DNA from 4 places in the Pseudundibacterium arcticum genome. Region 2 is predicted to be linked to each of the others. Evidence: predicted binding sites of a transcription regulator. Region 2 holds the regulator's gene; each other region holds the start of a gene.

Region 1 (7,901 bases), on a different contig from region 2:
CTGCCGGATTCTTGCCATCCCACACCGTGCCATCCATCAGCTTGCTGGATCGCATCACGTCCTTGGGCAGATTGACCTTGGCCATGCTGGCGGCTTCCTTGTACAAATCGATCTGATTAACGGCCTTCGCCACCGCCAGGTAATCGGGATCGCTCTTGAGCAGACCCCAGCGCTTGTGCTGGGTCAGGAACCACATGCCGTCGGACAGGTAAGGGAAATTGACTGCGCCGTCGTTGAAGAACTTCATGAAGTTCGGGTCATCCCAGGTCTTGCCCAGGCCGTTCTGGTAACGACCAAGGATGCGCTGATTGATCACGTCGACCGAGGTATTCACGTACGATTTATCGGCAATGGTCGCCGCCATCTTGTTTTTATTGGACAGCGAGGCGTCGATCCAGCGGCTCGCTTCCAGAATTGCGGCGGTCACTGCGCGCGCGGTATTCGGATATTTCTGGACGAACTCGGCGGTCGTGCCGAGCACTTTTTCCGGGTGATCTTTCCAGATATCCTGGGTTGTGGTGGCAGTGATGCCGATGCCATCGACGATCGCGCGATGGCCCCACGGTTCACCGACGCAAAAGCCGTCCATGTTACCGACCCGCATATTGGCGACCATTTGCGGTGGCGGCACGGTGATGACCTTGGCCTCCCGCATCGGATTGATGCCGTTCGCAGCCAGCCAGTAGTACAGCCACATCGCGTGGGTGCCGGTCGGGAAGGTTTGCGCAAAGGTGTACTCGCGCTTGTCGGTTTGCATCAATTTGGCAAGACCGGCGCCGTCGACTGCCCCCTTGTCTGCAATTTTCTTCGACAGCGTGATCGCCTGGCCATTGTTGTTGAGTGCCATCAACACCGCCATGTCCTTCTTCGGCCCGCCGATGCCAAGTTGCACGCCGTAGATCAAGCCATACAGCACATGCGCGGCGTCGAGCTCGCCATTGACCAGCTTGTCGCGCACGCTGGCCCACGAAGATTCTTTGGTAGGAATAATCTTGACGCCGTATTTCTTGTCGAAACCCAGCACCGACGCCATGATCACCGAGGCGCAATCGGTCAACGGGATGAAGCCAATCCTGACTTCCTCTTTTTCCGGTTTATCGGAACCGGCAGCCCATACGCCCCGCGTGGCCAAACCGGCGAAGGCGCTGGCCGTGAGGCTCGCCCCAACCTTCAGGATGGTGCGTCGGCGCGTGTTGGTATTGCTGTCTTCTGTCGTCATGAGGTCCTCGAGATCCAAGTGGTATGGGCAAAAAGAAAGGCGTCCGGTCAGCGTGAGCTTGGCTCACCTGACTCGGACGCCTTTGTCCAAATTGTCTCGACCGACGTTGGTCAAAACGAATTAATGTTCACTGTACTGTTCGCAGCGCCGCCGTTGGCGCTACCTACTCCATTGCAATTGGTGTGCCAGCCAGATTCGGAATCTTTTGGCGCAATCTGCTCCCTTTACAACCAATTTCCGCTCTATTTTTGTGCGACGCATCAAAATGAGGCGCAAAAGATCAGCCCAGCAATTCGGCCGCATCGAGTATCCGTTGCGCCACATCCGACAATTTCAGATTCTTGTCCATCGCCAGCCGGCGCAGCTTTTGATAAGCCTCGTCTTCCGTCATCTTGTGGCGCTCCATCAGCAAGCCCTTGGCGCGGTCGATGGTCTTGCGCTCGGCCAGCTTGAGCTTGGTATCGGATAATTCGGTGCGCAATTTCTGGTCGACATTGAAGCGTGCCAGCGCCACATCGAGCACCGGCTTGATGCGCTCGGACTGCAAACCGGCGACGATGTAAGCCGACACGCCGGCCGCCATCGCCGCTTCCATACTCGACTTGTCATGGTCCTCGGTAAACAGGACGATCGGGCGCGGCGCGCCCTGAGTCGCTATCACGACATGCTCCAGCACGTCGCGCGCATCCGATTCGGCATCGATGATGATCATGTCGGGCTGCAATTGCGCCACCCGGTCCGGCAAATGCAGATCCGCCGGAAACACCGCGATGATGTTATAGCCCGCCTCCAGCAAGCCGATCCGCAAGGCGCGCGCCCGCTCGGCTTGGGCCCAGGCCAGCTCGTCCTGCTCGCCTTCGGGCGGCATGATGGAATTGATGACGACGATGCGCAGCGAGCGCACGTCATTGGGTGGGTATCGATTCATCGCCATTCGTCAGACACGCCAGACACTTCGGGCCTCGTTATTGATGGAGTAGGTTGGGAGTACATTAGGAGTACGTTCGGAATACGTTACAATCCACGCAAGAATCACGCCAACTGTCTCCCCATGCTCGTTCTAGGTATTGAATCGTCCTGTGATGAAACCGGTATTGCGCTGTATGACACGCAAAAAGGTTTGCTGGCGCACGCGCTGCATTCGCAAGTCGCGATGCATGAAGCCTACGGCGGGGTCGTGCCCGAACTGGCCTCGCGCGACCATATCCGGCGCGCGATACCGTTGCTGGAACAGTGTTTTGCCGCGGCTGGCGTGGAACACGCGGCGATCGATGCGATCGCCTATACGCAAGGGCCGGGCTTGGCCGGCGCGCTGCTGGTCGGCGCCTCGGTTGCCTGCAGTTTGGGGCTGGCGCTCGGCAAGCCGGTGCTCGGTGTGCATCATTTGGAAGGCCATCTATTGTCGCCGTTGCTGGCCACGAATGCATCCTATGCGCCGCCACGATTTCCATTCGTGGCCTTGCTGGTATCGGGCGGCCATACCCAGCTGATGCGGGTCGATGGCGTCGGCCAATATGCCTTGCTGGGCGACACGCTGGACGACGCCGCCGGCGAAGCGTTCGACAAATCGGCCAAGCTGCTCGGACTTGGCTATCCCGGCGGACCGGCGATTTCGCGCATGGCTGAATTCGGCGACCCGCTGGCCTACAAGCTGCCCCGACCGATGTTGCATTCGAAGGATCTGAATTTCAGCTTTTCCGGCTTGAAAACCGCGGTGCTGACGCTGGTCAAGAACCATCCCGCCAATATCTGCGAGCAGGACAAGGCCAATATCGCGCGCGCATTCGTCGATGCGATGGTCGAGGTGCTGGTCGCAAAATGCATCGCGGCGCTCAAGCAAACCGGCCTGAATCGGCTGGTCATCGCCGGCGGCGTCGGTGCCAACGCACAATTGCGCAGCGCGCTCAATGCCGCGGCCGACAAGAAGCGCTTTCAGGTGTTCTACCCGGAACTGGAATTTTGCACCGACAACGGCGCGATGATCGCCTTTGCCGGCGCGTTGCGCCTGCAACGCGATCCGGCAGCGGCGACGCATGATTATGCGTTCAATGTGCGGCCACGCTGGCCGCTCAATGAGTTGACCTGAGTCGCGCAGTTGTGACCGATGGTGTCAGACCTTCAGTGCCGGAGAATCACGCCGGGTTAGCGTAATCACGCTGGCCGCAGCTCATTTCTTCTTGCTGCCCAGGCGCCCTTCCTTACCCGCCATCAGATTCGCTATATTCTGCCGATGCCGGTAAACCAGTAGCACGCTCATCGCCAATACCGCAAAAAAAGTGGCGTCGACGCCAAACAGCAAACCCGAATAAAACGGTGCGAAGATTGCCGCTATCAGTGCCGCCAGCGACGAGTACCGGAAGGCATAGGCCACCACCAGCCAGGTCACCAGTGTCGCCAGCCCCAGCCACGGATTGATGCCGAGCAGCACGCCCAGTGCGGTGGCGACGCCCTTGCCGCCGACAAAACGAAAATACACCGGCCACAGATGACCGAGAAATACCGCGATGGCGACCAGTGCGATGCCGCCGTCTTCCATACCGAACTGCGGGCCATAGCGCTGCGCCAGCCACACCGCCAACCAGCCCTTGAAGCCGTCGCCGATCAGGGTCAGCACGGCTGCCGCCTTGTTACCGCTGCGCAGCACGTTGGTGGCGCCGGGATTGCGCGAGCCATAGGTGCGGGGATCGGACAGGCCGAACAGTTTGCTGACCACCACCGCGAAGGAGATCGAGCCGATCAGGTAGGCGGCGATTGCGAACAGTATTGTGACCATCGACTTTCTTTCTTTTTTATCTACGAATTTGTTGGCAGCACGGCATCTTGGTTGCCGATGCGCACGCTAGTGTAATCGCGCCTGCGCATTTTTTTCGGTATTTTCAAGGATTTTTAACGGCATATCTGAGCCATCGCGACTACTGCGCCATGCCCACCTGGACCAGTACCGGCCGCAGTACTCGCACCAGCTCCTGCGGTTCGATCCCGACCAGATAGCCGCGCCGGCCGCCGTTGATATACAGCCGCGGCAAATCGCAGATGCTTTGTTCCAGATAGATGGGCATGTGCTTTTTTGTGCCGAACGGCGAGGTGCCGCCGACCAGGTAGCCGGTGTGGCGCTGCGCCACTTCGGGTTTGCAGGGTTCGATCGATTTGACGCCGGCGGCACGGGCCAGCGCCTTGGTCGAGACTTTCCGCGTGCCGTGCATCAGCACCAGCAGCGGCGCCCCGGTTTCGTCTTCCATCACCAAGGTCTTGACTACCGCATACTCGTCGACCCCGAGCGCCTGCGACGATACGCTGGTGCCGCCGTGCGGCTGGTAGTCATACAGATGATCGGTGAAGACGATGCCCGCATCGCGCAGGAATTTGGTGGCGGGGGTTTCGGGAGCGTGTTTTGACATCGGGATTGCAGGTTGCGGTTGGACTATCGTGCACAGCCCGGTATCGTACCAAAATGACGAACACTATAGCCAATGCCGGTATAGGCGACCGCTGGCATGCGTGATACGCTAGTTCCAAACACCGCGAGGACACGATGCGACAAGAAATCCATTTTGCCACCTTCAATGTCCGCAATCTGGCGCTGCCGGGTGCGAAGTATTACGACAATCAGGAGCCGTACACACTGGCCGAATATGATGCCAAGGTCAGCTGGATCGCACAGCAGATCGATCGCCTGAACGCGGACGTGATCGGTTTCCAGGAAATTTTTTCACAACAGGCGTTAAAGGATGTGCTGGCCCGCAGCCAGCATTATCGCCAGGCGCATCATCTTGGCTTCGACCCCGACCCGCGGCTGCCGCTGACGCCGAGCGTGGCGCTGGTCTCCAAACTGCCTCTGATCGAAGGCACCAATACCTACGCCGAGTTGCCGCGCAATCTGGCGGTCACGCTGCCCGATGCGGTGGATGCCACCAACCGCTTCACGCGGCCAGTGCTGCATGCACGGGTAGCCGTGTCCAGCGAACTGGTGATCAATGTGTTCGTGGTGCACCTGAAGTCGAAGCGGCCGGACTTCAATAACGGCGAGAACGACGACGATCCGTATCATCTTGGTATCGCGAGCCTGCGCTCGCTGATCAAGCGCGGTACCGAGGCGTTGGGCCTGCGCTATCTGCTGACCGATGCGGTGCAGGACAATCGGGTACCGCTGGTGGTGATGGGCGACTTCAACGACGTGGCGACGGCGGTCTCGACCCAACTGGTGATGGGCGCCGGGCGGCATGGCAAGACGGGTTTCGACGATCGGCTGTTCGACAGTTACCTGATCCAGTCGCGCCACGATCCGGTACGCAATGTGGGCTTCAGCAGCGTGCATGAAGGCAGTTACGAAACCATCGACCACATCCTGGTGTCGGAGGAATTCAATCCAGCCTCGCGCTTTGCGATCGGCGAAGTGACCGAGGTACTGTACCTGAACGACCATGTCGCACTGCGCCAGCCGGAGACTTCCGATCACGGCCAGGTGCTGGTGCGGATCAGGCTGTATGGTGCCGCGAACGGAAACGGCGACGGGATGATGGCCACCGACAATCGTGGCGGCGCTGCGCTCGCGCCCGGTGCCACAGGCGACATCGCGCCGGCAAGCAGCCCCGCATCCACCGTCCCCGGCATGGCGCCGGGTCCAATCACTCCAGCGATGTAAGTGGCACGCAAACCATGCCATGCGCTCGATGGTCCTGCGCTGTCGGCGTGGACCGAACGCCTCAATGCCTCAATGCCACAGCGACTGTCCATCAATCGGCGCCCGCAGCCGCGCCAGATTCTGCGGTGACAACGACCGGCTGGAGTAGTAGCCCTGATATACGTCGCAGCCATGCGCCTGCAGGAAATCGAGCTGCGCAGCGGTCTCGACGCCTTCGGCGATCACTTTCAGGTTCATATTTTTCGCCATCGCGATGATCGCGCTGATGATCGCGGCGTCGTCCGGGTCGTCGCCGATGTCGCGCACGAAGGATTTATCAATCTTCAACTTGTCGATCGAAAATCGTTTCAGATCACTCAGGCTCGAAAATCCGGTGCCGAAATCGTCGAGCGCCAGCTTGATGCCCAGTTTACGCAGCGCCTTCATGGTCTCGACCGTGCGATCGTCGGTGCCCATGAGGATGCCTTCGGTGATTTCCAGTTCCAGGTATTTCGGATCCAGGCCGGTCTGCTGCAGTACATCGGTCACGCTTTGCAACAGGTCTTTTTGGCGGAGCTGGGACACTGACATGTTGACCGACACCACCATTGGCATGCCGTCGTCGAGCCAGACCCTGGCTTGGCGACAGGCGGTCGTCAGTACCCAATTGCCGATCGCGTTGGCCAGGCCGCAATCGTCGGCGATCGGTATGAAGCGCGCCGGCGACAGCAGCCCCAGCTCTGGATGGCGCCAGCGCAGCAGGGCTTCGGCACCAATGATGCGGCCGCTGGCGATGTCGATCTCGGGCTGGTATTCGAGGAAAAAGTCGCCCTGCGCGAGCGCCTGCTTCAGGCTGTTTTCCATCGAGGTACGTTCGACAATGCGCAGGTTCATGTCGTCGTTGAAAAACTGGTAGCCGTTGCGGCCGCTTTGCTTGGCGTGATACATCGCGAGGTCGGCATTCTTGATCAGCATGTCGATGTCCTTGCCATCGCCCGGATAGATGCTAATGCCAATGCAGGTCGTGATCACAATCTCGTAGTTCTCGATCTTGCATGGCATCGCCAATGATCGCAGCACGTTGGCCGCGATGTGCGCCGCGTGCGCCTGGCCGCCGGGGTTGATCAGCAGGATCACGAATTCATCCCCCCCCTGGCGGCTGACGGTGTCGACGCTGCGCACACATCTTTTAAGACGCTCGGCTACCACTTGCAACAGCTTGTCGCCAATATGATGGCCCATCGAGTCGTTGATGCTCTTGAAGCGGTCGAGATCGAGGAACAGGATCGCCAGCTGGCCGCTGGTGCGTTCCGCCGCGCCGATTGCCTGCCCGAGCCGGTCGAGCAGCAGCAGACGGTTTGGCAAGCCGGTCAGGAAGTCATGCTCGGCGATGTGGCGGGTCTTGTCCTCGGTTGCCTTGCGCTCGGAAATATCGGAGAAAATCGCGATGTAATTACAGACCTGATGCCGGTGATTGCGCACCACCGTGATCGACAGCCACTGCGGATACACCGGTCCGCCCTTGCGCGTTCCCAGCAATTCGCCTTGCCAGTGATCGCTGGCCGTGAGCTGGTCCCAGATGGTGCGGTAAAACTTGGGGTCGTGCAGGCCGGTGCGCAACATCGGCGGCGCCTTGCCGATCACTTCATCGGGACGAAAACCGGTGATGTCGGTAAATGCCTCGTTGACCGACATGATCCGCCGGTGGCGGTCGGCGATCAGGATCGCCTCGCGGCTGTTCTGAAATACCTGTGCCGCCAGGTGCAACGATTGTTGGTCGCTCTTGCGTTTCGAAATATCGCGCACCACCGCATACAGCAAGGGGCCATGGTCGATCGGGATCGCAGTGATTAGCACCTCGCACCAGAACGGCTCATGCTTGCTGTCGAGATATTGCCACTCGAAACGGTGGTTACCCTTCTGCTGTGCCAACCGGAGCATCGCGCGCGCCTTTTCATACGAGGGCTTGCCGTCGGGTTGTCGCGGCGGCGAAATATCTTCCATAAATCTGCCGACCAAAGTGGGCTTTTCCGCATACCCGAACAGCTTTTGTGCGGCCGG
Region 2 (7,901 bases):
TCCTGTGACTCCTGGTCCGACTTGCCTGGTTGGTGGTGCAACTACGGCGACCGACACTTTCGACATCATAGTCGCCTCACCTTTGGGCTCGCCGGTTGTGTATCATTACAGCATTAATTACCCGATTCCATAATTGCCCAGGGATATGTAGCCGTTGAACGCGTCAAGAAATCTGTTTTTAGTCGGTCTGATGGGCGCGGGCAAGACTACCGTCGGCCGCGCCCTCGCCAAAAAACTGCACAAACAATTCATCGATTCCGACCATGAGATCGAGGTGCGTACCGGCGCCTCGATTCCGTGGATTTTCGAGATCGAGGGTGAAGCAAGTTTTCGGCGCCGTGAGGCTGAAGTGATTCGCGATCTCACCGCCAGGACGGGCATCGTGCTGGCTACCGGCGGCGGTGCGATACTTGATGCCGACAGTCGTGAATACCTCAAAACGCGTGGCAAAGTGGTGTATCTGCGGGCCAGTGTCAACAGCATCCTGCACCGGACCAGCCACGACAAGAACCGGCCCCTGTTGCAGACCGTCGATCCGCGCAAGAAGCTCGAAGAGCTTACGCTTCAGCGTGAACCTTACTATCGTGAAGTGGCCGATGTTATTATCGACACCGGACGCCAGAACGTGCATCTGATGGTGCAGGCAATCCTGCAACAGCTCGGATTGAGCGAGGAGGTCGGTGATGCGGCCCCGCTCAATTTCTCCACAGCATCGAACCAATCGCTTCAGCGCAATCAGAAAACCTCGTCGCACACAATCATGACCGAGCAGCAACCTTCTACCATCCATTTGCAAGTTGAGCTCGGAGAGCGCAGTTATCCGATCGTCATCGGCCAGTCCTTACTTGGCAATGCCGCCATGTTCGGGCGTCACATCGGCGCCAAGCGGGCTGCGATCGTGACCAATACGACGGTGGCACCGCTGTATCTGGCGCAGCTCCAACAGAGCCTGCAGTTGGTCGGCAAAGACGTGATCACGATCATCCTGCCGGATGGCGAAGCAGAGAAAACCTGGGCCAGCCTGATGCGGGTATTCGACGCCTTGCTGGCCGAAAAATGCGATCGCAAGACCACCCTGATCGCGCTTGGCGGCGGTGTGATCGGCGATCTGACCGGCTTTGCTGCCGCCAGCTATATGCGCGGCGTTCCGTTCATACAGGTGCCGACCACCTTGCTGGCGCAGGTAGACTCTTCGGTCGGCGGCAAGACCGGCATCAATCATCCGCTCGGCAAGAACATGATTGGCGCGTTTTACCAACCGCGGGCGGTAATCGCCGACACCGGTACGCTCAATACCTTGCCGGCGCGGGAACTATCGGCCGGGTTGGCCGAAGTGATCAAGTATGGTGCGATCATCGACGCCCGGTTTTTCGACTGGATCGAAGCGAATATCGGCCAGCTGGTGGCGCGCGATCCGGCGGCGCTGGCGTATGCGATCCAGCGCTCCTGCGAAATCAAGGCCGACGTGGTGCGGCAGGATGAGCGCGAGGGCGGCTTGCGCGCGATCCTCAATTTCGGGCATACCTTCGGCCATGCAATCGAGGCCGGACTCGGCTACGGTCAATGGCTGCATGGAGAAGCGGTCGGCTGCGGAATGGTGATGGCTGCCGACCTGTCCTACCGGCTCGGGTATATCGATTTCGTCAGCAAAACACGGATCAAGGCGCTGGTCGCCGCCGCGGGTTTGCCGACCACGGCACCAGATTTGGGTCAAGCGCGCTGGATCGAGTTGATGCAGGTCGACAAGAAAAACGAAGGTGGACAGATCCAGTTTATCCTGCCCAAGCCGCTCGGCACGCCAACCATCACCACCGTACCAGCGGATGTGTTGAACGCAACCCTGCAGGCCGGCATCCAGTGACATGAATCACGAAGCGCAACTGGCCCCCTATGCCGCCGTGTCGGCGCTATCGCGGGGCCGGCGCTTTGCCGAAGCCGCATCCAGTTCACGCAGCGAGTTCCAACGCGACCGCGACCGCATCATCCATTGCACCGCCTTTCGGCGGCTTGAATACAAGACCCAGGTGTTCGTCAATCACGAGGGCGACCTGTTCCGCACGCGGCTCACGCACAGTCTCGAAGTGGCGCAAATCGGCCGTTCGGTGGCGCGCAATCTGCGTCTGAACGAAGATCTGGTCGAAGCGATCGCGCTGGCGCACGATCTCGGCCATACGCCGTTTGGGCACGCCGGTCAGGATGCGTTGAATGCGTGCATGAAAGACTGCGGCGGCTTTGAGCACAATCTGCAAAGCCTGCGCGTGGTTGATGCGCTGGAGGAGCGCTACGGTGCATTCGACGGCTTGAACCTGATGTTCGAGACGCGCGAGGGTATCCTCAAGCATTGTTCGGTAGTCAATGCCGCCAAACTGGGCGAGATCGGGCAGCGCTTCCTCGATCGTACCCAACCGTCGCTGGAGGCGCAACTGGCCAATCTGGCCGATGAAATCGCGTATAACAATCATGATATCGACGATGGATTGCGCTCCGGTTTATTGACCACGACGCAACTCGACCAGGTCGATTTTTATGCGCGGCACCGGCGTGAAGTCGAAAGCGTGTTTCCCGGTCTGGGCGGACGGCGCGCGATTGCCGAAACGATGCGGCGCATGATCAACACGTTGGTTGTAGATCTGATCGACAGTTCGCAAGCGCGGATCCGGGATGCGCATCCCGCCAGCGTCGACGAGGTGCGCGCCGGTTCGCCGCTGATCGTGTTTTCGGATGCGATGCAGGCGGAAGCGCTGCAGCTGAAGCATTTCCTGCACCAGAATCTGTACCGGCATTACCAGGTCAACCGAATGACCAGCAAGGCGCGCCATATCGTGCGGCAGTTGTTCGATGCCTTCATCGCCGAGCCGGGCCTCCTACCGCCGGATTATCTGGCTGCCGGCGGCGACCGCCATACACAGGCACGTCAAGTAGCCGACTACATCGCCGGCATGACCGATCGCTACGCGATCCGCGAGTATCGACGCCTGTTTGCAGTCGACGAAATCTGATCGTCCGTCGATCAAGCAATGGCCGACCTGCTCGCGCGCATGACGGCAGGCCAGTTTATCCTGCGCTCGCCGCAGCGCCGCGATGATCGAGTTGTTTGCTCATGTACGCATTGTCGCCTGCAATAGATAGCACTGCGGGGCGTTGCGGCCGTTACGCCAAATTCTTCAGCGGATGCGCATAGGCCGGCCACGCCTCGACAAAGAACGCGCCCACCATCTCGGGCGTGACGGCCTCCAATGCCGGCGGGTTCCACTGCGGGGCATTGTCCTTGTCGATCACCAGCGCGCGTATGCCTTCCAGCACTTCGCCATGCTCGAAACAGTGCCGCACCATGGTGCGCTCCATGCGCAGGGAGTCGGCCACGGACATGCTGGCGCCGCGCCGCAGCTGTTCCAGCGTGACGCACATCAGCAATGGCGAGCGTTGTCGCATCACGGCCAGGGTTTTTTGCGCGAACGGGTCGCCATCCTGCTCCAGCGCCGCAACGATCTGCTGCACGCTATCGTGCGCGAAGTGGCGGTCGATCAGCGCGCGTTGCATTGCCAGCCGGCTCGCGGCCGGATCAATTTGCGCACGGAACCCGGCAGCAAAGTGATTGACCACGGCACGCGCGCCGTTGCCCGATCCGCCGCGCGGATTGGTGCGCAACAGCGCCAGCAGCGTCGGCAACTCGGCCGATGGCACGAATACATCGGCCAGCCCGGCATGCAGGGCATCGGCGGCGCCGATGATCTCGCCGGTCAGGCCCAGATAGGCGCCGATCCGGCCTGGTGCGCGCGACAGGAAATAACCGCCGCCGACATCGGGGAACAGACCGATATTGACTTCCGGCATCGCCATCTTGGTGCGCTCGGTGACGATGCGCAGACGCGCCGCTTCGCCGCTCTGCGCGATACCCATCCCGCCGCCCATCACCACGCCATCGAGCAGCGCGATATACAGTTTCGGATAATGGTGGATCAGGTGATTCAGCGCATATTCTTCGGTGAAGAAATCTTCCAGCAGCGCGCTGCCGCCGGTGGGTGGCTTGCTGCCAACCGCATGAAAGAAGCGGATATCGCCGCCGGCGCAAAACGCCTTGGCGCTGCTGCTATGGATCACGACCGCATCGATCGCCGCGTCATCGCGCCAGCCCAGCAGCACCTGCGTCAATGCGCGCACCATCGCCAGTGACAAGGAATTGAGCGCATCCGGGCGGTTCAGTGTGATGAAGCCGATCCGGTTGTGGGTGCTGCTCTGAACGTAGTCGGACATGGTGTGATTGGCGAAAAAGAAAGCAGCATTTTATCGGAACTCGTGTTGCCAGTGCCCGTTGCCGTGCGCAGTACCGGATGCCGAGTTTTCCGCGAAGCATCAAATCCGATTCTCTCGAGCTACGCGAATATCCATATCGGTGCAGGTCACGGCAAATCTTGATGCGCTCCAATGGAAAAGGGCGCATCGCTGCGCCCTTCATACCATGTTGCCGATCTGTTCGGCAGTCGGCCACCTAGGTGGCGACGACTTCGGGCGCTGGCGCCTCCGGCATATGCTTGATTGCCTCATGTTGATGTTGTTGCAACCTGTCTTTGTACTTGATCACTTGACGATCAAGTTTGTCGATCAGGCTGTCGATGGCGGCATACAGGTCATGCGCCAGACTTTCCACGTGCAGCGCCTTTCCGCTCAAACGCAGATTGATTTCCGCTTTTTGTCGCTTTTCTTTTTCCGGGAGATTATCGACGGTCAGGATGACCGCTATATCAATGACATGTTCGAAATGGCGCATGACGCGCTCGAGCTTGCTTTGTACATAGTCCCTGATTGCGGGGGTCACTTCGAGATGATGTCCACTGATGGTGAGATTCATACAACGCTCCTATTGATGTCACTGGCGTTCCCGATCAACTACAAACAACGCTACCGCAGGAACACAGCAACGAGAAAAACTACAAAGACTTGCGCAGGCCTACCGCCGGGATCTTGAGGGCTTCTCGATATTTCGCGACCGTGCGTCGCGCGATTACCATGCCCTGTTCACCCAGCATGTCTGCAATTTTGCTGTCTGAAAGTGGATGTTGAGGGTCTTCTGCTCCTATCAGTTGCGTGATGAGTGCCCGTATCGCCGTCGATGACGCTTCCCCTCCCGCTTCGGTGGCGACGTGGCTGCCAAAGAAGTATTTCAACTCGAACATGCCGTGCGGGGTAAGCATGTACTTCTGCGTGGTGACACGAGAAATGGTGCTCTCGTGTAAACCCAGTGTATCAGCTATTTCACGCAAAACAAGGGGGCGCATCGCGACAGCGCCATGGGTAAAAAAGTTCCGCTGGCGCTCCACAATCGCTTGCGATACGCGAAGAATCGTATCGAAACGCTGGCGCATATTCTTGATCAGCCACTTTGCCTCTTGCAGTTGCGAGCCGAGCGAGCCATCGCCCTTGTTTTGCTTGAGGATGCTGGCATACATCGCGTTGACCCGCAGCCGCGGCATCACATCGCGGTTCAGCGTCACCTGCCAGTCGTTCTTGATGCGCCGCACTACCACGTCCGGCACCACGTAATCCGAGCTGCCGGCGGCGAATACGGCGCCCGGATGCGGGTTGCACATCCGGATCACGGTCTGCGCCTCGCGCAGATCCTCGTCGTCGCAACTGAACGCTTTTTTGAGTTTGGTGAAGTCGCGTTGCGCAAACAGGGTGAGGTGGTGTTCGACGATTGCGAGCGCCATCTTGCGCGTCACGTATGGCACTTTCGGCAATCGCTTGATTTGCAACGCCAGGCATTCTGCGGCGCAGCAGGCACCGACGCCAGCCGGGTCGAAACTCTGCAACAGCTTCAGTACCGTGTTCAGTTCATCGAGTTCGACTTCCAATTCCGGCGGTAGCAGCGCGTGGATTTCTTCCAGCGTCTGCTCCAGATAGCCGTTCTCGTCGATTGCGTCGATCACCAGTTCCAGCAGCGCGCGGTCGCGCGGCTCACGCACGGTCACCCGCATCTGCTCCAGCAGGTGCTCGCGCAGCGTCGAGTGATGCGCTTCCAGTTGCGGCCAGCCATCGTCGTCGGGCGCCTTGCTGCTGCGCGGGGCATCGTCGAAACTCCAGTCGGAGTCGCCGGCTTCGGCCGGTTCGCCGTCCGCCGCAGCGCCGGCATCGGCGCCCTCCGCAGCGCGCTCAGGTTGGTCGGCGCTGCCTGAGCCATTGCTGTCGCTGGCGCTTGGCCCCGTGTCGGCCGGCGTGCTGGAGGTGCCGGACGTATCGTTAAACACGCCATCGGCCTGCAATCGCACCGAACGATCGAGTGGATCGTCGAGTCGCTCCAGCAGCGGATTCTCTAGCATGATCTGCTCCAGTTCCTGCTGCAGTTCGAGCGTCGACAATTGCAGCAATCGTATCGATTGCTGCAATTGTGGGGTCAACGCAAGATGCTGCGAAGTGCGGAGCTGAAGTGACTGCTTCATGTTTGTTTCATGTCGGCTGGATTATTTCCTGTGCGGCTTGCTGCAACTTATCACGGACCGATGGCGCGCCGGTGATCTTGATTGATATTGATTGATATTGATCTTTGTGATGGAGTATGTTGCTTCTCCCATTAATTGGTATGCGAAACCAACGTTCCTCTCATGGAGTATGTGGATCGTTTACAGTTCCGTATGCATGCTGCATCACTCGTTCAGCGGCCAGCCGCAGTGCCGCACGGCGTTGCCCACGGCTTGCATCGCACGGGTTTACATACGGAAATGTTCCCCCAGGTACACCCGCCGCACCGATTCATTGGCGATGATCTCGTCCGGATGGCCGCTGGCCAGCACCTCGCCCTGATTGATGATGTAGGCGTGGTCGCAGATGCCGAGTGTCTCGCGCACATTGTGGTCGGTGATCAGCACGCCGATGTCGCGCGCCTTCAGGAAACGCACGATGCGCTGGATCTCGATCACCGCGATCGGATCGACGCCGGCAAACGGTTCGTCCAACAGGATAAAACGCGGGTTGGTGGCCAGCGCGCGCGCGATCTCGACGCGCCGCCGCTCACCACCGGACAGCGACAGCGCCTGATTCTCGCGCAGCTTTTCAATTTGCAAATCGTGCAACAAGGTGTCCAGTCGCTGCTCGATCTCCGCTTTCGGCAGTGCCTTGCCATCCGTTTTTTGCAGTTCCAGTACTGCGCGGATATTGTCTTCCACCGTCAGCTTGCGAAACACCGACGCCTCTTGCGGCAGGTAGGACAGGCCGAGCATCGCGCGCCGGTGGATCGGGTGGTGCGAGATATCGACGCCATCCAGATCGATCTCGCCGGCGTCCGACGGCACCAGGCCGACGATCATATAAAACGAGGTGGTCTTGCCGGCACCGTTCGGGCCCAGCAGGCCGACCACTTCACCGCTTTTTACTTGCACCGACACATCGCTGACCACCATCCGTTTGCCATAGGATTTTTGCAGGCCGCGCACATCCAGGGTGCTGCTCATTTACTTCCCTTCGACTCGGGGCGCGGCTGAATCACGACCTTGATCCTCCCGGCGCCGGGTTTGCTCCCGCCGTTGGCGGTATTGTTGACCGAGAAAAATTCGGTGCGGCTGTCGTAGGAGATGAATTCGCCCTCGACCTCGTCGGTCGGCTTACTGCCTTCCAGCCGCTTTAGCTTGGCCTTGGAAAAGAAGCGCGCCAGTTCGTTCTTGCCGTCGTATTCGATCCGTTCGCCCTGACCTTCCATCCACAGGTCGGAGCCGCCGTCGCGCTTCTGCCGGAACGTCGCGACGCCGCCCGACACGCCGGTCAGGGTCGCAAATTGGTAGCCGGCCGGATCCTGCGTCACGACCATCTTGTCGGCCTTCATGATCAACGTCCCGCGCTTCAACACCACGTTGCCGCTGAACGTATTGATCTGCTTGACGTCGTCATAGGCCATCTGGTCGGCCTCGATA
Region 3 (7,901 bases), on a different contig from region 2:
GAAGCGCCAACCGTCGTGACTTTGAATGTAAGCATAGAAACCCCATATATAATTTTTATTATATAGCTCTTATCGAGGAAATGTAAACCCGTTGGACGGCATTCTGATTCGGCGTTGGTCTGATGACAAGGATCACCGCCATCATGGCCGCCAAACGTACCAGCGACCTGATCCCGCTATGCCATCCGCTGGCGCTGACCAAGGTATCGGTTGAATTTGGCGTCGACGCGCCACGATCGAGCATGCACTGCGCCGCACAGGTGGAAACCCACGGCAAGACCGGGGTCGAGATGGAAGCGCTGACCGCGGTACAGGTCGGCTTATTGACGATTTACGATATGTGCAAGGGCGTCGATCGCGGCATGGTGATGGCCGTTGTGCGGGCGCTGGAAAAGCATGGCGGAAAGTCGGGGGATTGGACCGATTAGCGACCGATATCGGCGTGGGCACATCGTGCCCACGCCTCCCAACCGATTATGGCTTGAACGGCGCAATGCCGATCACTGCAGCGGTCTTGGCGTCGAGCATCACGACGAATTCCGATGCGCTGATCCTGATTGGCTGGAACTTCGCCGTTTGGCCGCTATAGCCGCGTTTGGCCAACCACGCATCGATCTCTCCGGCGCCGCCGGCATTGTGTTTTTTAAGTGCGTCGATCGACAGCGCTTGCTGCAGAATTTCCGCACTCATCGATGCATATGCGACATGTAGCTGCGGCAAGTGACCACGTCCAGCGCCGAATGCGGCAATGGCGTGGGCCTGGTCAATATCGTATCGATCGGTCGGCGCCTTGGTACCTACCCAGCGCGGCCCCCACCATGGCAATTCTGTCTTTCCCTTGGCCAGATTCGCATCGGTCAACTCGGACGCCTGCACTACCTGGAACTGGTCACCGAGCGCCGCCACATAGGCAGGGCGCGCTTCAAGCAAAGTGCTGACGCCATACACCATCGCGCCAAGTTGCAGCAAGGCGATGACTGCCAGGTCGAATTTCAATGACTTCTTGCCGACCTTGAACACGACCAGCGTGAGCAAAGGTCCGAGCACCACATCTATGCCGACCACGAGTAAAAATATCTGCTGGCCACCAATCGCCATTAACATCGGCGCCGGATACCACATGAACCAACACAAAGCTAACAGCCCCAGTCCAACAATGAAGCTGATCAGAAAATGAAAACCACTGGCACGAAAGCGGGACATGATAAATCGAATAATGAGTTATAGAAGGAATTGTGAGCTTGAAAGCGAACAACCCGCCGAAGCGGGTTGTTGTTTTTACATCGGCAGACTTATGGGCAACCGCCTTGGCCAGGCTTCAGGCCGCGGGTAGCGTTGCAGATTGTGCCACTCGCGTCCCAAGCCATGTTGGCTTGACCGGCAGTAGTTGTTGGGGTCAGGACGTAACTCAATGCAGTTCCGTCATTGAGAGTTGCGCCAGTTGTTGCAACGGTAATTACACCAGTGGCAGCAACTGAAACTGGGGTTGCGCCTGTAAGGAACTTAGATGTTGCTACCGTTGGGATGGGGCCGGTACCTTGAGTCACGCAGTTAGTAAAGGCGCCGTCTGTTTGATAGCATTCAGAAATGGCTGATTTCAGGGTCTCCAATTCCGCCGCCGCGCCAGAGGCACGACTGCGCGACGTATAGTTGGAATATTGTGGAAGCGCAATCGCCGCTAGAATACCGATAATCGCCACAACGATCATCAATTCGATCAGGGTAAAGCCGCGTTGTGCGCGTTTCATCATGTGCATCGATTTCATTTGCTTCTCCTAGGAATTTGGGAATGGGCAGAACATATCCGCCTCAGTTTCTTTACAGCAATCAGCGTGCCAGCGCAAAAAGAGGATTTTCTGGGTGAATTAAGATGCAAATGAGCATATGGAACAACATTTTTTGTTTTTCACTGACGTTTTTTGTCACTCTTCCAATGTTTGTCGTTGAATACATTGTCCGAAGCAAAAAAATGTCAGCTTGCTCACCCCGCCTGAGTACTGACAATTGACTGTCGCGCGCTTTGCTGAAAATTGCATTCGGGTGGTGGATCGTTCGATCACATCATCATTGGCGAGCGGCACACCATACCTGATGAACCAGTACAAGGCGAATAATGAGCCCGATGACCACGCTGAGCAAAAAATGAAAACCACTGGCGCGGAATCAGGACATGGCAAATCGAAAAATGACTTAAAGAGGAATGGTGGCTAGAAACTAAACAACCCGCCGTAGCGGGTTGTTTTTTGACTAAATACGTTTTATGGGCAACCACCTTGGCCAGGCTTCAGACCACGGGTAGCGTTACAGATTGTGCCAGACGCGTTCCAAGCCATGTTGGCTTGACCGGCAGTAGTTGTTGGGGTCAGGACGTAACTCAATGCAGTTCCGTCATTGAGAGTTGCGCCAGTTGTTGCAACGGTAATTACACCAGTGGCAGCAACTGAAACTGGGGTTGCGCCTGTAAGGAACTTAGATGTTGCTACCGTTGGGATAGGGCCGGTACCTTGAGTCACGCAGTTAGTAAAGGCGCCGTCTGTTTGATAGCATTCAGAAATGGCTGATTTCAGGGTCTCCAATTCCGCCGCCGCGCCAGAGGCACGGGTGCGCGACGTATAGTTGGAATATTGTGGAAGCGCAATCGCCGCCAGAATGCCGATAATCGCGACAACGATCATCAATTCGATCAGGGTAAAGCCACGTTGTGCGCGTTTCATCATGTGCATCGATTTCATTTGCTTCTCCTAGGATTTTGGGAATGGGCAGCCAGCTGCTAAGTTTCTTTCAAGCAATCAGCGTGCCAGGTGAAAAAATGGGCGTTTCTTGTATGGCGTTGTGAAATAATGAAAAAATAGTGCAAAATCAAGGTGTGATGCGCCGAATCTTGTCAATTGTTCCAAGGCACCGCGAAAAAAATGCACTACTGACAAAATTGCCACATCAAACACACATTAATTATGGGCAACCACCTTGACCAGGTTTCAGGCCGCGACTCAAGTTGCAAATCGTGCCAGATGCGTTCCAAATCATGTTCGCCTGACTCGCAGTATTGCTTGGAGTCAATATGTAACTCAAAGGCGTTCCATCGGACAGCGTTGCGCCAGTTGTCGTGGTCGCAATCACACCAGTGACGGCATCAATAGTAGGTAGCACGGTGACGAATTTCGATACCACCACATTTGGGATGGTTCCAGTGCCCATTGTTGTGCAGCCAGTAAAGTTGCCATTCGTCTGAAAGCATTCAGAAATTGCTTCTTTCAGGCTATCCAGCTCTGTGGCTGCACCGGCGGCGCGGCTGCGCGACGTATAGCTGGAATATTGCGGAAGCGCAATCGCCGCCAAGATACCGATAATCGCCACCACGATCATCAATTCAATCAGGGTAAAGCCTCGCGTTGCACGTTTCTTCAGTTGCATCGATTTCATTTGCTTTTCCTAGAATTTTGGGAATGGACAGAAAGTCTGCTCAGTTTCTGTATAGCAATCGATGTACCCACATAAAAAAGGGGTTTCGAGGTGGATCGATATCCTGATTCCATTCTTGAGCAACATTTTTTGTCTCTGACTGACATTTTTTGTCATCTTCCCAACGTTTACCGTAAAAAACATTACTTAGAGCAATAAATTGTCAATCTGCTCACCCAACCCGGATGCCGTCAATTGCTGGTCGCATCCTTCACTGAAAATTGCATTGTGGTGCCGGACAGCTCGATCACATCGCCATCCGCGAGCGACTCGGTCTGCGTGCCGATCGATTGCCCATTCACCAGCGGGGTGCTGGCACCTTCGACATGGGACAGAAAATAGCCCTGCTGGCGGCGGCTGATCACCGCGACCTGCACGCCGGCGCGGCCGAGCGTGGTCAGGACTTTACTGAGCACCAGCTGTTTGCCGGCGCTGGCACCGTTCAACACCGTGATTGTGGCGAGCAGACCGGTCGCTGGCATCGCGTCTGCGCCCGGCACCGCTGCGTCGACCTGTTGCACAGCTTGTTCATGTTGCAACTCAGATAATTCAGACAGGTACTTGATCCGGTATTTGGCCAGTTCGATCACGTCATTGTTTTGCAGGAAATGCTTCTTGACCGGTTGGCCGTTGACGAGGGTGCCGTTGGTACTGTGCAGATCCTCCAGGACGGAGTCGTGTGCCACCGTGACGATGACGGCATGCTCGCCGCTGATGGCGAGGTTATCGAGCACGATGTCATTGTTCGGGCGACGCCCGATGCTGATTCTGCCGTGCCCTAGCGCCAGCTCCTGCAAAACCTTGCCACCGAGCGTCACGATGATTTTTGCCATTCCTGTTCTCCTGTTCTTTTCGATTATTGGGCCAGGTTTGGGGCCGCTGATTGCCGGCAGGGAGATTGCATAAAGATCGTTGCCGGCTAAGGCTTCTCGCCCCGTACCCTTGCAGGGGGAAGGTTGGGATTGGGGGTAGGAAGGTCGATCGGCAACGTGCATCATTCATCGACCGCACTACCCCACTTGCAGTGCGCATATCCGCTTGCAAGCGGATACCGCTTCGCAGGCAGGAGGCACGCCTCCTGAATTCCCTGCTGCGCCCCTAACCCTCCCCCTGCAAGGGGGAGGGAACTCAACCCGGCAGCTCCAATGTTCGTGCGGATCTTCATGCGATTGCCCGGCGATTTCCGGTTAATCGTCCTCGCCCTTCGCGGAATGGCCCCTATACATAATTCTGGGTGGTTGAACCGTATTCCCGATCACGCCAGTATTTTGATCAAAATGACGGAGATATTATCGTGCCCCCCGTGGGCATTGGCCTCATCGATCAAGGTCTTGCAGGCGTCGTCGAGATCCGCGCCGCCGGCGCAGCCCATCAGGACGGTCCCGATCTGTGCAGCCGTTAGCATGTCGGATAATCCGTCCGAGCACAATACATAGATATCGCCGGGCTCGATTGGAATGTCGTGCAGTTCGCTCTGGACCAGATGGTCGACGCCTACCGCACGCGTGATGATGTTCTTGTGGTGGTAGAACGGCGCGCTCTCGGGCGTGATCAGACCGGCATCGATCTGCTGCTGCAACAACGAGTGGTCGCGCGTGAGTTGTTCGAGCCTGCCACCGCGGTAGCGATAGCCGCGCGAATCGCCGACGTGCGCCAGCGTCAGTAGATCGCCCCGCAGCAGCGCGACCACAATGGTGGTGCCCATGCCGCGATACTGCGGCTCCTTCAGCGCGGCCTGCAGAATCGCGGCATTGGCGGCCTCGATCGCTTCGCTCAGCCACAGGTGGCGCACTGGCATCGGTATGGGCGCCGGGGCTGATTGCGCACTCCTTAATGGCTGCAGATGATGCTGCAGCGCGTCCCGCACGATACTGGTTGCCATCGCGCTGGCGACTTCTCCGGCGTTGTAGCCACCCATGCCGTCGGCCAGAATCGCAAACCCGCAGCCGGGACTCACCTCGGCGCTGAACGCGATGCTGTCCTCGTTATGCGTCCTGATCAGGCCGACATCGGACGCTGCGGCCATTTCCAGCTTGACGGTGTGGGTCATGGCGTTATCGATCCAGAATCTGTCTTCGTTAGTCCGGGTTGGTCAGCGTTGGTTGCCGCAAGAATTTTGGTTGCGGCAACGCGCTAACAATGTGCCAGTATGCATTCAATCCCGTTTATTTAATTGCGATAACAGGGCAAAATCCGATGAGTATATGGGTGATGCGCTAATCTCTGCGCCATCCTTTATCCCTTTTTTCTGATGATTCTACCCACGATCAGCACTGCGGCTGCGACAATCAGCCCCGGCACGCTCACAGACAGATCGCTGCCTGGCACCGCATATTGATGCTGCGGCAGTTGTGCGTGTAACCACGGCCTGAGTGCCACGTCGGAGAATATCATTTGGCCGGCAACGTAGCCCAGCAATGCAGCACCGCCATCGACGATCCACGGCAGGTGCTGCATCAGCTTCAGGATCATGGCACTGCCCCAGACGATCATCGGGATACTGATCAGGATACCAAACACCACCAGCGCCAATTGATACTGCCCGCCCGCCATTTGCGCGGTCGCGGCGACGGCAATCACATTGTCGATGCTCATCACCAGATCGGCGGCAATCACGGTCCGGATCGCCGCCAGCAACCGGTCCTTGCCGGCGATTTCCGGGTGCGCGGCGTCGTCGCTGGCCAGCAACTTGACGCCGATCCAGAACAATACGACACCGCCGACCAGTTTTATATAGCGCAGATTCAGCAGGTTGACAGCGAATCCGATCAGCACGACGCGGGCTACAATCGCGCCGACGGTACCCCAGAGCATGCCACGGGTGCGCAAATCCGGCGGCAAATTACGGCAGGCCATCGCAATCACGATCGCATTATCGCCGCCGAGCAGGATATCGATCAGGATGATCTGACCGATTGCCAGCCAATTCAAATCAAGCAAGAAATCCATGCCTGTCAGATTACCTGACGTTGCACAGAATAGCTAAACACTCGCATTCCTGATTCCGGCCAAGCGCGCTGCTATCGGCATTCGATCCTGGCAAATCGGGAGGATGGTTCAGCGGTGCGGTTGTAACCCATCCCCATCCCAACCTTCCCCTTGAAGGGGAAGGAGTCCTCCCAAGCTTCCCTTTGAAAGGGAAGAAGTCCTCCCAACTTTCCCTTTGAAGGGGAAGGAATCCCCCCAACCTTCTCCTGGAAGGGGAAGTCTTGTCCTTGCGATGGCGACATGAGGTTGGCCAGGTACAAAAAAATGGGGAGCCGAAGCTCCCCATAGTTTATTGCTGACGCACAGAACGATTACAGCGCTGCTTTCAACAAGCGCGCCATTTCAGACGGGTTCTTGGTCACGGTAATGCCGCATTCTTCCATGATGTCGAGCTTGGCTTGCGCGGTGTCGGCACCACCGGAAATGAGCGCACCGGCGTGACCCATGCGCTTGCCCGGAGGCGCGGTGACGCCGGCGATGAAACCGATCACCGGCTTCTTCATGTTGTCCTTGATCCAGCGCGCCGCATTGGCCTCATCAGGACCGCCGATCTCGCCGATCATGATGACCGCATCGGTATCCGGATCGTCATTGAACATTTTCATGATGTCGATGTGCTTGAGACCATTGATCGGGTCGCCGCCGATGCCGACTGCCGACGATTGACCCAGACCGAGGGCGCTCAACTGGCCGACCGCTTCATAGGTCAGCGTACCGGAGCGCGATACCACGCCGATCCGGCCCTTCTTGTGGATATGGCCAGGCATGATGCCGATCTTGATTTCGTCGGGCGTGATCAGGCCGGGACAGTTCGGTCCGAGCAGCAGGGTCTTGCTGCCGGCTTTGGCCATGCGGTCCTTGAGCGCCATCATGTCGCGCACCGGGATGCCTTCGGTGATGCAGATCGCCAGATCGAGCTCGGCTTCGACCGCTTCCCAGATCGCTGCCGCAGCGCCGGCTGGCGGCACGTAGATCACCGACACGTTGGCGCCGGTGGCGGCCTTGGCTTCGGAGACGGTGGCGTAAATCGGGATGCCCTCGAAATCTTCGCCGGCTTTCTTCGGGTTCACCCCGGCGACGAAGGCGTTCTTGCCGTTCGCGTAGTCGCGGCAACCGCGGGTATGGAACTGGCCGGTCTTGCCGGTGATGCCCTGGGTGATGACTTTTGTGTCTTTATTGATCAGGATGCTCATGTAATTTCCTTATTATTTGCCTGCGGCAGCAGCGACGACCTTCTTCGCGGCGTCTTCCATGGTGTCAGCGGAGATGATCGGCAGACCGGATTCAGCCAGCATCTTCTTGCCGAGGTCTTCGTTGGTGCCCTTCATACGCACCACCAGCGGCACCTGCAGGTGCACCGCCTTGGAGGCGGCGATCACGCCTTCGGCGATCACGTCGCAGCGCATGATGCCGCCGAAAATGTTGACCAGAATCGCCTGCAGACCCGGATT
Region 4 (7,901 bases), on a different contig from region 2:
ACCTGGCCGAACAGGTAATCGACGTCGTGATCGGGCTTGGCGCTCTTCGACAGGATGACCGTCTTGCTGGTACTGGAGGTCGCCCCGCCCATGCCGTCGATCTGCTTGCCGTAAGGATCCGGGCTACCGATGACGCGCAGCAGCAGCGCATCGCGCGCCGCACCGGGCACCTGGCAACGCTCGGGCAAATCCTGCAGGCGGAAGAACACGCCCTTGCTGGTGCCGCCGCGCATGTAGGTGGCGGGGATTTTGATCTGGGGTACGTGGGCCATGAGAATATTTTTCCTGATGAAGTCGGGTGATACGTCCCCTCCCCTTCAAGGGGAGGGTTAGGGTGGGGCTGGGTTATTCACATTACTATTGAAACCCATCCCCCTCCCAGCCTCCCCCTTGAAGGGGGAGGAGTGCCTAGGCCGCCTTGGATGATTCGAGGAAGTCCTGCGCGAAACGCTGCAACACGCCGCCGGCCTCGTAGATCGACACTTCTTCGGCGGTATCCAGACGGCAGGTCATCGGCACTTCAACACGCTCGCCGTTCTTGCGCGTGATCACCAACGTCAACGTCGTGCGTGGCTTGCGCTCACCGGTCACGTCGAAAGTTTCAGTGCCGTCGATGCCCAGAGTCAGCCGGTTGACGCCCGGCTTGAACTCCAGCGGCAGTACGCCCATGCCGATCAGGTTGGTGCGGTGGATGCGCTCGAAGCCCTCGGCCGCGATGACTTCCACGCCCGCCAGACGCACGCCCTTGGCCGCCCAGTCACGCGACGAACCTTGACCGTAGTCGGCACCGGCGATGATGATCAGCGGCTGCTTGCGCTCCATGTAGGTCTCGATGGCTTCCCACATGCGGGTCACCTTGCCTTCCGGCTCGATGCGCGTCAGCGAACCCTTCTTGACCTCGCCATCGACCACCGCCATCTCGTTCACCAACTGCGGATTCGCGAAGGTCGCGCGCTGCGCGGTGAGGTGATCGCCACGATGGGTCGCGTAGGAGTTGAAGTCCTCTTCCGGCAAGCCCATCTTGTGCAGGTACTCGCCGGCCGCGCTGTTGAGCATGATGGCATTCGATGGCGACAAGTGGTCGGTGGTGATGTTGTCGGGCAGCACCGCGAGCGGGCGCAAGCCCTTGAGCGTGCGCTCGCCGGCCAGCGCGCCTTCCCAGTACGGCGGACGGCGGATATAGGTGCTCTGTGGGCGCCAGTCGTACAGCGGGCTGATCTTTTCATCGCCGAGCACCTTGAAGGTGAACATCGGGTCGTAGACCTGCCGGAACTGCTCGGGCTTCACGCTGGAGGCGACGATGGCGTCGATCTCTTCATCGCTCGGCCAGATGTCCTTCAGGGTTACCGGCTTGCCGTTCTGGTCGATACCCAGAACATCCTTCTCGATGTCGAAGCGGACGGTGCCCGCGATAGCGTAGGCGACGACCAGCGGCGGCGAGGCGAGGAAGGCCTGCTTGGCGTAGGGGTGGATGCGGCCGTCGAAATTGCGGTTGCCGGACAGCACCGCCGTGGCGTACAGGTCGCGGTCGATGACTTCCTTCTGGATCGCCGGATCCAGCGCACCGCTCATGCCGTTGCAGGTAGTGCAGGCAAAGGCGACGATGCCGAAACCCAGCTGCTCCAGCTCCGCCAGCAGCTTGGCTTCTTCCAGATACAGCTGAACGGTCTTGGAGCCAGGCGCGAGCGACGACTTCACCCAAGGCTTGCGGGTCAGGCCGCGCGCATTGGCGTTGCGGGCCAGCAGGCCGGCGGCAATCACGTTGCGCGGATTGCTGGTGTTGGTGCAGCTGGTGATGGCGGCGATAATCACGGCGCCGTCTGGCATCTGGCCAGGAATCTCTTCCCATTTGCCGGCGATGCCGCGCGCCGCCAGATCGGAAGTCGGCAGACGCTTGTGCGGGTTGGACGGGCCCGCCATATTGCGGACCACAGAAGACAGGTTGAATGTCAGGACGCGCTCGTATTCGGCGGTCTTGAGCGAGTCAGCCCACAGGCCGGCTTCCTTTGCGTAGATCTCGACCAGCTTGACCTGCGCGTCCTCACGGCCGGTGAGGCGCAGGTAGTCGAGGGTGTTGTCGTCGATGAAGAACATCGCCGCGGTGGCACCATACTCGGGAGCCATGTTGGAGATGGTCGCGCGGTCACCGAGGGTCAGCGCCGAGGCGCCCTCGCCGTAGAACTCGAGGTAGGCGCCGACCACCTTTTCCTTGCGCAGGAACTCGGTCAGCGCCAGCACCACGTCGGTCGCGGTGATGCCGGGTTGCGGCTTGCCACTCAGCTCCACGCCGATGATGTCCGGCAGGCGCATCCACGAGGCGCGGCCGAGCATCACGTTTTCGGCTTCCAGACCACCGACGCCGATCGCGATCACGCCCAGCGCATCGACGTGCGGGGTGTGGCTGTCGGTGCCGACCAGCGTATCCGGATAGGCCACGCCGTCCGCAGCAAAGATCACCGGCGACATCCGCTCCAGATTGATCTGGTGCATGATGCCGTTGCCCGGCGGGATCACCTCGACGTTCTTGAAGGCCTTCTTGGTCCAGTCGATGAAGTGGAAGCGATCCTCGTTGCGGCGATCCTCGACCGCGCGATTCTTCGCAAACGCATCCTTCTCAAAGCCGCCGTGCTCCACCGCCAGCGAATGATCCACGATCAGCTGCACCGGCACCACCGGATTGACTTTGGCCGGGTCGCCGCCCATGTCGGCGATGGCATCGCGCAGACCGGCGAGGTCGACCAGTGCGGTCTGGCCGAGAATGTCGTGGCACACTACGCGGGCCGGGAACCATGGAAAGTCGAGATCGCGCTTGCGCTCGATCAGCTGCTTCAGCGAAGCTGTCAGCGTGGCAGGATCGCAGCGACGCACGAGATTCTCGGCGTGCACACGCGAGGTGTAGGGCAGCTTGGCATAGGCGCCGGGCAGGATCGCATCGACCGCGGCGCGCGCGTCGAAGTAATCCAATTTGGTGCCTGGCAGGGGTTTGCGGTGTAAGGTATTCATGGCTTGTCAAATATTGAGAATAGTGGGGATTTTCCGGTCTGACGGACGAGTCCTGATTTGCTTTTACAGTGGCAACTTGAATCCTTCATGCGAGGCAGAAAATCCCAGACTTCCATAGAAGCGATGGGCTTGCAGACGTTGCTTGTCGCTAGTCAGCTGCACCAACTTGCAGCCGCGGTCCCGTGCCACCTGTATCGCCTGCTGGATAATCCAGTGGCCTATGCCCTGCCCTCGCAGATGGCCGTCGACCCGCACACTTTCTATCATGGCGCGCAACGCTCCCTTTCTGCTCAGGCCGGGGATGAAAGTGAGCTGCAACATGGCGACGACATTGCCATCCAGCTCCCCCACCATCAAAAACTGGGACTCATCCTGGTCGATCTGATCAAAGGCGTGCGCATAGCAGGCGTCGTCTGAACCGACGCCCTCGCGATTTTTACCTAGGTCATCGTCAGCAATCAGTTCCAGTAAGCGCGGCAAATCCGATTTCAATGCCCGCCTGATACTCAGTTTGGACAGGGGTAGCTGGGATGTCATCGTTCGATCCTCGCTTACGCTCATTGGGACCTGCGTGCTGTCATTTGCATTTATTTACGTTCATTCAACGGGACAAATTTCAGATCTTCCGGCCCGACATAGTTGGCGCTCGGACGGATGATCTTGTTGTCGATGCGTTGTTCGATCACGTGCGCGGACCAGCCGGAGGTGCGCGAGATCACGAACAGCGGCGTGAACATCGCGGTCGGTACGCCCATCATGTGATACGACACGGCCGAGAACCAGTCGAGATTCGGGAACATCTTCTTGATGTCCCACATTACGGTCTCCAGACGTTCGGCAATGTCGAACATCTTGGTCGAACCGGCCTCCTTGGACAGGTTGCGCGCGACTTCCTTGATGACCTTGTTGCGCGGATCGGAGATAGTGTAGACCGGATGACCGAAGCCGATCACGACTTCCTTGTTTTCGACGCGCTTGTTGATGTCGGCTTCTGCCTCGTCCGGGTTGTCGTAACGCTTCTGGATTTCAAACGCGGCTTCGTTGGCGCCGCCGTGTTTCGGGCCGCGCAGCGCACCGATTGCGCCGGTGATGGCGGAGTAAATATCAGAACCGGTGCCGGCGATCACGCGACCGGTGAAGGTCGATGCGTTGAATTCGTGTTCGGCGTACAGGATCAGCGAGGTGTGCATCGCTTGTTCCCAGGACTTCGAAGGTTTTTTCCCATGCAGCAGATGCAGGAAATGACCGCCGATCGAATCGTCGTCGGTCTCGACTTCGATCCGCTTGCCGTTGTGGCTGTAGTGATACCAATACAGCAGTATCGAGCCGAACGAGGCCATCAGGCGGTCGGCGATGTCGCGCGCGCCGGGGCTGCTGTGGTCGTCCTTTTCCGGCAACACGCAGCCAAGCACCGACGCGCCAGTGCGCATCACGTCCATCGGATGCGCCGATGCCGGCAATGCTTCCAGCGCGGCCTTGACTGCAGCGGGCAATCCGCGCAGCGATTTCAGCTTGGCCTTGTAGGCGGACAGCTCGGCCGCGTTCGGCAGCTTGCCATGCACCAGCAGATAGGCGATTTCTTCGAATTCGCAGCTGTCGGCGACGTCCAGGATGTCGTAGCCGCGATAGTGCAAGTCGTTGCCGGTCTTGCCGACCGAGCACAGCGCCGTGTTGCCGGCAGTGACGCCGGATAGCGCGACCGACTTTTTGGGTTTGAAAGTTGGGACTTCGGACATCGTGTTCTCCTTGTTGCAAATTTAATATACTGGTTACCAGTATTTTTTAACGGCGCAATAAAGACGTGCGCATTTTATGAATTCTAATAAATTGTGCCGGGAGTATGTAGTTTCAACATCGCCCCAAGCGCTGTAAAACCAAGCACCGTCATTCCCGCGCAATGTGTAGCAGGGAATTCGGACAGCCCGCTGTCCGCCTGCGAAACGATCTGCGCGTGCAAGCGCAGATGCGCCCGGTAAGGGGGGGATCCGTGCGAGGAGTCCTCGCACCGTTCGTTGATCAACCAAAGACGCTGGGTTCCTGCCTTCGCAGGAACGACGGTACTAACGTTACGGTTAATCACTTCCCCTTCTGCTGCGCAAACAATGCATCGAGCTTCTGCTCAAACTCGTGGTAGTTGATGCGTTCATACAGCTCCATCCGGGTCTGCATGGTATCGATCACATTCTTTTGGCTGCCGTCGCGCCGGATCGCGCCGTAGACGTTTTCGGCCGCCTTGTTCATCGCGCGGAAGGCCGACAGCGGGTACAGTACCAGGCCGACATCGGCTGATTTCAGTTCTTCCACCGTGTACAGCGGGGTGGCGCCGAATTCGGTGATGTTCGCCAGCACCGGCACCTTGACGGCGGCGGCAAACTGCTGGTACATCGCCAATTCTGTGATCGCTTCCGGGAAGATCATATCGGCGCCGGCTTCGACGCAGGCCAGCGCGCGCTCCAGCGCGGCTTCCAGGCCTTCGACCGCCAGTGCGTCGGTGCGCGCCATGATCACGAAGTTGTCGTCGGTGCGGGCATCGACCGCGGCCTTGATGCGATCGACCATTTCCTGCTTGCTGACGATTTCCTTGCCGGGCCGATGGCCACAGCGCTTGGCGCCAACCTGATCCTCGATATGGATCGCGGCGGCGCCGAACTTGATCATCGACTTGACGGTGCGCGCCACGTTGAAGGCGGACGAGCCGAAGCCGGTATCGACATCCACCAGCAGCGGCAGGTCGCAGACGTCGGTGATGCGCCGCACGTCGGTCAAGACGTCGTCCAGATTGGAGATGCCGAGATCGGGCAAGCCGAGCGAACCGGCCGCGACGCCGCCGCCGGACAGGTAAATCGCCCTGAAACCGGCGCGCTTGGCCAGCAGGGCGTGGTTGGCATTGATCGCGCCGACCACCTGCAATGGGGATTCTTCTTGTACCGCGCGGCGGAAAGCAGCGCCTGCTGAGGTTTGGCTCATGTGTTCACCTTATCGATTGCAAGCTGTTTCAAGCTTGAAAATTATTGCGGGTTCGCACCTGTATTGCAATGCGCGTGCCAACAGCCTGTTTTTCGCGACGATTGGCGCAGCAGCGACGATGAAAATAATTTAACTATTTAAAATCAAGCACTTGGGATATTGCCTTGTCGTCATCAGTATCGCGCAAAATTCGTGGCGGCTCATATTGTTTCAAATATGTTTCAAATTCGTTTCACGTATGTTGCAGATTCGTTGCAGATGTGTTTCATGGTATGTTTCATACTTACACCATGAAACGACCGTAACGCCATGCGCAAACCCCTCTTCCCTCAGCGTGACAGCGCCGACAAGCCGGTGATCTGGACCGTCTCGGTCTCGCGCCTGTCCGACCTGTTGCGCGACATCACGCTGGAATATGACGACCACGCCACGATTGAGCCGATCCATCTCGGCTTCGACGCCGCCGCGCGCCATATCCGCGAACGCATGGCGACCGAGCACTGCGACGCGGTGATCGCCGCCGGCTCGAATGGCGCCTACCTCAAGAGCCGGCTGTCGGTGCCGGTCGTCATCGCCAAGGCCAGCGGCTTCGACGTGATGCAAGCGCTGGCGCGCGCACGCCAGATTGCGCCCGAGATCGGCATCATCACCTATCAGACCACCATGCCGGAGCTGGCGCAATTCTGCGCCACCTTCGACTTCCGCATCGCCCAGCGCACCTATGCCACCGAAGAAGACGCACGGGCCCAGATCAACGAACTCAAGGCTGCCGGCATCAAGGTGATCGTCGGCGCCGGTCTGATTACCGATCTGGCCGAGGAAGCCGGCCTGACCGCCGTCTTCGTCTATTCCGCGGCGTCGATCCGCCAAGCGTTCGACGATGCGCTGGAGATCGCGCGCATCACGCAGTTGGAAGCGCGCCGTGACCGCAGCGCGCCGGTCCCCGATACCTTGCGCGCGCGCCATGGCTTGCACGACTTGCGCGGCGATTCGGCGGCCATGGAGTCGCTGCGGCAATCGATCGTGTTGTATGCGAAATCCCCCGCCACCGTGCTGATCCAGGGCGAAACCGGCAGCGGCAAAGAACTGGTGGCGCAAGCGATCCATCGCGAAAACCCGCGCATGGTGGCCGGCAACCGGCCCTTTGTCGCGGTCAATTGCGGCGCCATCGCCGAGTCCCTGCTGGAGTCCGAACTGTTCGGCTACGAAGAAGGCGCGTTCACCGGTTCACGCCGCGGCGGCCACGCCGGCCTGTTCGAGGCGGCCCATCGCGGCACGCTGTTTCTCGATGAAATCGGCGAAATGCCGCTGCCGCTGCAAACCCGGCTGCTGCGGGTGCTGGAAGAGCGTGAAGTGGTGCGGGTCGGCGGCACGCGCCCGATCCCAGTCGATGTGCGCATCATCAGCGCCACCCATTGCGACCTCGACGCCCGCGTGCGCGAACGCCGTTTTCGGGCCGACCTGTTTTACCGGCTGGGCGTGTTGCGCCTGTCACTGCCGCCGCTGCGCGATCGCAGCGAAGACCTGGTGCCGCTGGCCGAATGGTGCCTGAAAAATGCGCTGGCCGCACTCGGCGCCCGCCCACATCCGAATCTGCACGCCGAAGTGCTGGCCTGCGCGCCGCTCCTGGGCAGCTATGCCTGGCCCGGCAATGTGCGTGAATTGCGCAACCTGATGGAAAGGCTGGCGCTGTATCTGGCGGCAGAACCACTGCAGGCCTTGTCGCCGAGTTTCGTGATGGCGCTGGCACCGGAGTTGGCCGGTACCGCGCCGACGTCACTGGCCACCTCACTGGCCACCTCACTGCCGGCGTCATTGCCGCCGTCACTGTCGATGTCACTACGCGAGCCGCCCGCACCCGCACCTGCTCCTGCAGTCGCGCCAGCGCCCGAAACACCGGCACAGGTACTGGCCCGTTTCGACGGCAACCG

Evidence for each region. The regulator sigma-54, encoded in region 2, starts transcription at its own class of promoters, with help from an activator protein. The targets are predictions, from matches to a motif close to TGGCANGNAANCTGCTTT.
Region 1: the regulator sigma-54 is predicted to act here: its motif matches at 2,242-2,259, upstream of ACFOFO_RS02735 (ANTAR domain-containing response regulator).
Region 3: the regulator sigma-54 is predicted to act here: its motif matches at 1,821-1,838, upstream of ACFOFO_RS04625 (pilin).
Region 4: the regulator sigma-54 is predicted to act here: its motif matches at 6,033-6,050, upstream of prpB (methylisocitrate lyase).

What each region holds. Positions count from the first base shown of each region.
Region 1 is NZ_JBHRTP010000007.1:41,924-49,824, forward strand. Features, by position in the region: gene ACFOFO_RS02730 (CmpA/NrtA family ABC transporter substrate-binding protein) at 1-1,219, opposite strand, end outside; gene ACFOFO_RS02735 (ANTAR domain-containing response regulator) at 1,500-2,147, opposite strand; gene tsaD (tRNA (adenosine(37)-N6)-threonylcarbamoyltransferase complex transferase subunit TsaD) at 2,271-3,305, shown strand; gene plsY (glycerol-3-phosphate 1-O-acyltransferase PlsY) at 3,387-3,992, opposite strand; gene ybaK (Cys-tRNA(Pro) deacylase) at 4,132-4,623, opposite strand; gene ACFOFO_RS02755 (endonuclease/exonuclease/phosphatase family protein) at 4,752-5,861, shown strand; gene ACFOFO_RS02760 (sensor domain-containing protein) at 5,931-7,901, opposite strand, start outside.
Region 2 is NZ_JBHRTP010000016.1:47,396-55,296, reverse strand. Features, by position in the region: gene ACFOFO_RS06025 (hypothetical protein) at 1-133, shown strand, start outside; gene aroKB (bifunctional shikimate kinase/3-dehydroquinate synthase AroKB) at 191-1,861, shown strand; gene ACFOFO_RS06015 (deoxyguanosinetriphosphate triphosphohydrolase) at 1,863-2,999, shown strand; gene ACFOFO_RS06010 (enoyl-CoA hydratase/isomerase family protein) at 3,151-4,254, opposite strand; gene hpf (ribosome hibernation-promoting factor, HPF/YfiA family) at 4,490-4,849, opposite strand; gene ACFOFO_RS06000 (RNA polymerase factor sigma-54) at 4,929-6,437, opposite strand; gene lptB (LPS export ABC transporter ATP-binding protein) at 6,705-7,445, opposite strand; gene lptA (lipopolysaccharide transport periplasmic protein LptA) at 7,442-7,901, opposite strand, start outside.
Region 3 is NZ_JBHRTP010000008.1:348,347-356,247, forward strand. Features, by position in the region: gene ACFOFO_RS04610 (AbrB/MazE/SpoVT family DNA-binding domain-containing protein) at 1-35, opposite strand, end outside; partial or broken gene ACFOFO_RS04615 (cyclic pyranopterin monophosphate synthase MoaC) at 123-428, shown strand; gene tfpZ (TfpX/TfpZ family type IV pilin accessory protein) at 475-1,203, opposite strand; gene ACFOFO_RS04625 (pilin) at 1,293-1,766, opposite strand; gene ACFOFO_RS04630 (hypothetical protein) at 2,005-2,211, shown strand; gene ACFOFO_RS04635 (pilin) at 2,259-2,732, opposite strand; gene ACFOFO_RS04640 (pilin) at 2,953-3,423, opposite strand; gene ACFOFO_RS04645 (FHA domain-containing protein) at 3,654-4,295, opposite strand; gene ACFOFO_RS04650 (Stp1/IreP family PP2C-type Ser/Thr phosphatase) at 4,718-5,512, opposite strand; gene ACFOFO_RS04655 (TerC family protein) at 5,698-6,411, opposite strand; gene sucD (succinate--CoA ligase subunit alpha) at 6,762-7,643, opposite strand; gene sucC (ADP-forming succinate--CoA ligase subunit beta) at 7,656-7,901, opposite strand, start outside.
Region 4 is NZ_JBHRTP010000040.1:157,117-165,017, forward strand. Features, by position in the region: gene prpF (2-methylaconitate cis-trans isomerase PrpF) at 1-272, opposite strand, end outside; gene acnD (Fe/S-dependent 2-methylisocitrate dehydratase AcnD) at 409-3,003, opposite strand; gene ACFOFO_RS14000 (GNAT family N-acetyltransferase) at 3,067-3,540, opposite strand; gene prpC (bifunctional 2-methylcitrate synthase/citrate synthase) at 3,591-4,739, opposite strand; gene prpB (methylisocitrate lyase) at 5,080-5,970, opposite strand; gene prpR (propionate catabolism operon regulatory protein PrpR) at 6,280-7,901, shown strand, end outside.